3 regions of the Vibrio sp. E150_018 genome follow, and region 2 is predicted to be linked to each of the others. Evidence: predicted binding sites of a transcription regulator. Region 2 holds the regulator's gene; each other region holds the start of a gene.
The links. Region 2 encodes CRP, which controls carbon source genes, mostly activating them, when cyclic AMP is high. Its sites were predicted from a motif close to TGTGANNNNNNTCACA; they were not measured.

Region 1 (2,283 bases), on a different contig from region 2:
TGGCATCGGTGACCGACGTTAATGTGCTTTGAGAAAAACGAATCAATTTATCGCACATTTGACCATCGTTTCGCTCACTAGCCGCCCATTCATGCACTTCATCTAACCAGGCTGGCAAACGCGTTTTATTGTATGGATTGCGTTTAATGCCGGAACTATCAATCAAACTAAACAAATCATTGCGACTGGCATTCCACAGCGATTTCACTTTTTCGATGCGATTTAGATGCTGCTGATAAAGCGCCGGCAGATCGACATCCAGGTTAATGCTCGGAAAACTTAGGGCAGGGCCAGAAAGGTAGTTGCCAATTTCACGCAATAGTTGCTCAGGACGACTCCATAACGATTGAATTTGCGCGGCTAATACCGTCGGCAATGGGTAAAAATGACGACGCCAGTAATCACTCACCACTTGCAGTTTTAGCTGACTTTCATCGGTAATAAATTCATTTTGAAAACGACTACCCGATTCAAAAGCATTTTGAGTCAGCATGCGTTGGCAAAAACCGTGAATCGTGAAGATCGCCGCTTCGTCCATTTGACGCTCGGCTTGCAGCAAGATTTCAATCGCTGATTGTTTATTTGTTGTTTCAGCTAATAGCGGCTCAAGTACTGGGTCGGTAGTTTCACCACGGGCAAACGCAATACGCGCTTCATGAATGCGTTGACGAATTCGACCACGCAGCTCTGCGGTGGCCGCTTCGGTAAAAGTCACCACAAGAATTTGATCAACGGTTAATGGCGTTTGATGCGCTGCGCCCTCTTTACCGTGCCCAAGCAACAAGCGTAGATACAGCGCCGCAATGGTGAAAGTCTTGCCAGTACCAGCAGACGCTTCAATTAAGCGAGCACCATGCAGTGGAAAAGTCATACTGTTGAGAGATTGCGCCATTAACTTTGTCCTAATTAGAATTCTTATGTTTCGTGAGGAATTTCTCACTTTGCGCCATGAATTGTCTTGAACTGCAAAACAAAACAGATTGTGAGAATGTACTCACATTTTTTATGCCATGATCGGCTTACTATTCTTGTCATATCGAGCCACGGCCAATGGCTTGTAAACCAATATTAATCTAATAACGATCTACTTACGTTACCGGCATTGTTCCTACTTCAATGTTGCTAATGATAAAAAAGTAGACAGAAACAACACTATTACCTCGACTCTCCGCCGCCAAGCAAGCGCCCTACACTATAATGACTTGCTGGCGGCGTTTCTTTTTCTAAGCCGTTCGTCTGTTTATTCATCCGCTTATTTATTACGACTCATCTTCACTGCGATCTTGGCAATGTTCCATTAATGGATATAACCACTGCTGCGCTTTTTCGAGTAATGATTCAGCAAGCTCGCTATTCCACTCTTTCCAAACTCGTTGAATATAGTGGTCACTGCCTTCACCTACCGAAACAAAGCTATCGTTAAAGGTATTTTCCATTGCTTGATACGCTTTTTGTTTGATCTCTTCATCCGCAAAACCAAGCCATTGCCCTTGCTTATCATAACCTTGCTCGATACCAGCAAAGGCGCACTTTGGAACAAACCATAGTGGCTCATCCATACCTTGATAGTAGGCTTCCAGTAAAGATTGCAAATATTGTTTGGCTTGCTGTGAGCTTAAAGCTTGTAATTCAAGTTGCTGAACTTGCCCCTTGCGAACACCGAACAAATGAGTAGCAAGTGAGTGCCCGCTCGCGTTTAAGCACAAATGTTCAATCCAGTAACCCAATAAGTTCGCGCTGTGAATTCCACCACTACGATAGCGCAACATGCCCTGCTGATATTGACCACCAAGCCAACCAGCTAGGTGATGAGTTTGCTTGTACCCACCTAGTGTTAATTCAAACTCAAGCGCGATCTCAACATCCGCTTTAGGCACAGTGAGATAAGGCAATAAACTAACTGCTAAAGGTTGAATATTTGCCAATAAACTTTGGGCGGCCAATTCACCAAAACCCGACAATGGCAATTGCCCTTTGGCTTGATGTTGCTGCAAATATACTTTAGCGCCATCTTCAAAGCTTTCTAGAGTCGGCATTTCTGATTGCAGCCATTGCTCTAGTAAGTTTTCGCCAAACCAGTAGTTATCTAGTCCATTAATGGCAAAAGGCTCATCATCAATTTGATTAACCGATAATGGGCTAATATCTAAATAACTCTTTAAACGTTGATTGAAGAAATACTTCACTGGCAAGCGCCAAAAACGCAGCAACTCTTGAAGTTCTAACCAATATTGCCCATTGGCCTCTTTATCCAACTGCAAATAATACGGCTCTAATGGCTGA
Region 2 (2,283 bases):
ATAACTGGTTTTCTATTGATGTGTCGAATGGTATCGGCACGCTTATTTTCACTATTATCATTGCCGCAATTGTGACGTTTGGTACTCAGTCGGTAGATCGAGTCAACCGCGTGCTATTCACCTGTAAATTGATTGCAATGGCGGTCATGCTGTTTTTCTTAACGCCCAATATTCAAGCGGTACATCTTCTTAATATGCCATTGGAAAAAGGTTTGATTGTGGCGGCATTGCCCGTGATTTTTACCTCTTTTGGTTTCCACGGCAGTATTCCAGCAGTAGTGCGTTATTTAAACCTTGATATGAAAGCTTTGAAGAAGGTCATGATTTTCGGCTCTTTACTGCCGCTAGTGGTCTACATCTTATGGCAACTGGCCACGCTCGGTGTGGTTGATCAAGCGACATTATCTCAAGCAGGAGATGTGACAGCCTTAGTCGGTACGTTATCAAAAGTAATTCATAGCTCGGCTATTTCACAAGTGGTCTCAGTATTTGCTGATTTAGCATTAATCACCTCTTTTTTAGGTGTGAGCTTAGGATTATTTGAATTCTTAGGTGACAGCTTAAATAAAAATAAAAGCAAAGGCGGACGTGTTGGTATCGCGCTAGTGACCTTTATTCCACCACTATGCTTTGCGTTATTTTACCCGCAAGGTTTTATCATGGCTCTTGGTTATGCCGCAATTGCATTGGCGATATTGGCTATCTTACTCCCTGTCGCAATGGTGATGCGTTCTCGTACACTCAATCAAGATAAACAAGCCTTCACCGTCTCTGGCGGTACGCCAGCTCTCATGCTAACGCTAGCAGCAGGTGTGGTGATTATTGTGGTACAAATGATGATTAGTCTTGGAGTATTGCCGGCGATAGGGTAAGACCTCTTTCGATACTCGTGTTTAGGGCGCTGCGCTTCTCGAAGCTAGGAAAAACAAAAGCTTGGCTTCGGTTGCTTACCACGACACGTTACTAATCTTTTCGCTGTTATCTTTTTCGAGCTACAAGCAGCGAAGCGCCCGAGCAACGTTCTTAAATTACAAATACTAAAAAAGCCACTGAACTTACCATTCAGTGGCTTTTAATTTTTCTTACTCTACTAAACGCGGATATTAAATCTTAACGCGTTCCGTAGACTACGATAGTTTTACCGTGAGCAGAAATCAGGTTTTGCTCTTCTAGCATCTTCAAGATGCGACCAACGGTTTCACGTGAACAGCCAACAATCTGACCGATCTCTTGACGAGTGATCTTGATTTGCATACCGTCTGGGTGCGTCATTGCATCTGGTTGTTTTGCTAGATTAAGTAGCGTTTGAGCGATACGACCAGTTACGTCTAGGAATGCTAAGTCACCCACTTTTTGGCTAGTGATTTGTAGACGTTTTGCCATTTGGGCAGAAAGGCGCATCAGAATGTCTGGGTTAACTTGGATTAATTGACGGAATTTTTTAAATGAGATTTCCGCAACTTCACAAGGAGATTTTGCACGAACCCAAGCGGTACGTTCTTGGTCTTCTTCAAAAAGACCTAATTCACCAATGAAGTCACCTTGGTTCAAGTAAGACAAGATCATCTCTTTGCCTTCTTCATCCTTGATTAATACTGCCACAGACCCTTTAACAATGTAATACAGTGTTTCTGCTTTCTCACCAGCGTGAATCAAAGTACTTTTTGATGGGTACTTATGGATATGACAGTGAGATAGAAACCACTCTAATGTTGGATCTGTTTGAGGTTTACCTAGAACCATAATTTGTTACTTCCTCTACAAGGCTTGCTCAGTTTTGAGTCATTCATCCTGAGACCGGCTAAACTGGTCAAATAGAATAGGTGTTAAATGTTATTGCTGCAAGTTGTGTTGCATTAGTGTTTTTATAGTACCTCTTTCTAGATCGGATTTCTTGACTTTGAGCGGCTAACTATGGGGTTTTTCATCATTAAATTGTGTTCAAGGTCACAGACTAGTCACTAAGTGTGTTCTGAGTAACACTTTAGGCGATTTTACCTGTTTCGATTAGTTGATGAAGCAGTGGTTGAATGATTAATTCCATTGCAAAACTCATCTTGCCACCAGGTACTACGAGGGTGTTGTGACGCGACATGAAAGAGCCTTCAATCATTGATAGTAGATATGGAAAGTCGACGTTTTTAATTCCACGCAAGCGGATCACTACAAAACTCTCATCCAAACTCGGTATGCCTTTGGCATTAAGTGGATTAGAAGTATCGACGGTAGGGACGCGCTGAAAGTTGATGTGAGTACGGGAGAATTGCGGCGTGATATAATTTA
Region 3 (2,283 bases), on a different contig from region 2:
CTTCTTGGCAGATCGGCAACAACATGTCGATCTCTGCTTTTGAGAATAATTCAGATTCTAAAATGGCTTCACGTGCCTTCATCCAGTTTAAGTTGCCGCGTACGGTGTTAATCTCACCATTGTGGGCAATGTAACGGAATGGTTGTGCAAGACGCCATCTTGGGAAGGTGTTGGTTGAAAAGCGAGAATGCACAAGTGCTAACGCTGTCACCATAGTTGGGTTTTGTAGATCTAAAAAGTATTGAGGAACTTGATCTGTGGTGAGCTGCCCTTTATAAACCAAAGTCTTGTAAGACAATGAGTTGATATAGAAATCATCACCAATGTTAGACACGGACTCAAGACAGACGCGAACTGTGTAGTTGCGTAGCACATAAAGCTTACGTTCAAGCTCTGCTGGATCCACGCTTGGGCCACCAGAAATGAAAACGTGTTCAAATTGAGGTTCGGTGCTGAGTGGATCTTCGCCGATCATCGAATTATCGACTGGTAAAATACGGTATCCTAAAATTTCAAGATCAAGGCGCTTAGCATTGCGTTCTAAAATATCGCGACACTGTTGGCGTTTATGCTCATCTTTAGGGAATAGAACAACACCAACCCCATATTTTTCAAATGATGGGAGTTTGATACCGAGTTTGACGGCTTCTTCTAAAAGAAATTCATGAGGTTTTTGCAGTAAGATACCTGCACCATCACCACTACAAGGGTCACAACCTTGACCACCGCGGTGTTCCATGCGGGCTAGCATATCCAGCGCCTGTGTTACCACAGCGTGAGATTTACGGTTTTTTAAGTGAGCAACAAAACCGATCCCACAGGCATCATGCTCCAGCTCAGGAGTGTACAATCCTTGTGTACTTTGCTCTCTACTTACCATAGATACATCCTTCCAAGTTAAATGGCAGCTTAGCGAATCAGCGTCTATGCTTATCGACACGGCTACTTTGTCCTTTTATGTACTTATAATCTTCCTTACTGACATTGCTCGGTCTAGTAAGTGCGATTCCTTTCAATTATTCGCAGAAAAGTATTTGCGAAAAAAGTTGTTTCTTAGTTCCTTTTGGAAGTGATACAAAACACGAGTGGTTTTTTATTCTTCCATTAAAGGAAATGCTAGCGATTTATTCTTAAATGTTGACGTGACATCTATCACGAAAAACACAGCATCGTGCCTTCATCCTACATTTTTGTACTATGTAATTCCAACGAAAGTTACATAAAAATGACTAATTTTTTTTTCAGGATTTGCATATTAAAAGACTAAAGGACTGACTCGTGTGAGTAATATGCTGTTTTTGTGAATATATATTTACTTTCTCTTTGATCTTACTGAGATGGGAATTGGAGTTATATCCTTTATTGTTATCCGAGCTTCTCAGTTATACTCAATTTTTGCTTAAAAAGGTGTTTTGTATAGACTGAGCTTGTTCTTGCTTAGTTATATCTTGCTCTGCATTCTTTTCAGGAGTTTGAGTTCATCATGAATGTGTTAAAAAACCTTGCCCAGTATTATGTGGATTTATTAGTTAAACTGGGAATGGTTAAATTCTCTATGCTGCTGGCGTTGGCCTTAGTGTGCTTTTCAGTTTTATTACAAGCAGTCGTTAGCTTAGTGTTGACTGGGCGTATAGAAAATATTGTGATTATTCGCTCGGTATTTTTTGGTTTATTAATTACGCCTTGGGCGGTGTATTTCTTAACAGTTGTGGTTGATCAACTTGAAGAGTCTCGACAACGTTTAACTAAAATGGTCGATAAGTTGAAAGATATGCGTCAACGTGATCATCAGTTAAATATAGAGCTGCAAAATAATATACATAAGTTGAATCAAGAAATTAATGAAAGAAAGAAAGCGGAAGAAGCTCGTTTAGAGGTTATGCAAGATCTTGAAAATGAGGTTTACCAACGTGAAAAAGCACAAGTGGAGTTGGCAGAGCGTACCGCTTTATTACGCTCATTTTTAGATGCTTCCCCTGATCTCATTTATTACCGTAACACTGAAGGCCTGTTTTCCGGTTGTAACCGAGCTTTTGAGGAGCTAGTTGGATTAACAGAATCTGAACTGGTTGGGTTATCAATATACGATGTCTATAAAGATAATTCGACCCATCAACAAGTAGAAGAGACGGATAAAACGGTTTTTCTAGAGAATCGAGAATTGGCCTACGATCTATGGCTTGAATACCCTGATGGTAAAAAAGCGTACTTTGAATTTCGTAAATTGCCTTTTTATAATAAATCCAACCAATTGCTTGGTTTGGTTGGGTTCGGACGAGACAT

Region 1: the regulator CRP is predicted to act here: its motif matches at 984-999, upstream of recB (exodeoxyribonuclease V subunit beta).
Region 3: the regulator CRP is predicted to act here: its motif matches at 1,142-1,157, upstream of gltB (glutamate synthase large subunit).

Annotation. Positions count from the first base shown of each region.
Region 1 is NZ_JBHGNY010000002.1:375,403-377,685, reverse strand. Features, by position in the region: gene recB (exodeoxyribonuclease V subunit beta) at 1-892, opposite strand, end outside; gene recC (exodeoxyribonuclease V subunit gamma) at 1,260-2,283, opposite strand, start outside.
Region 2 is NZ_JBHGNY010000006.1:153,367-155,649, forward strand. Features, by position in the region: gene ACE3G9_RS08580 (aromatic amino acid transport family protein) at 1-872, shown strand, start outside; gene crp (cAMP-activated global transcriptional regulator CRP) at 1,111-1,743, opposite strand; gene ACE3G9_RS08590 (phosphoribulokinase) at 1,985-2,283, opposite strand, start outside.
Region 3 is NZ_JBHGNY010000004.1:106,891-109,173, forward strand. Features, by position in the region: gene gltB (glutamate synthase large subunit) at 1-880, opposite strand, end outside; gene arcB (aerobic respiration two-component sensor histidine kinase ArcB) at 1,484-2,283, shown strand, end outside.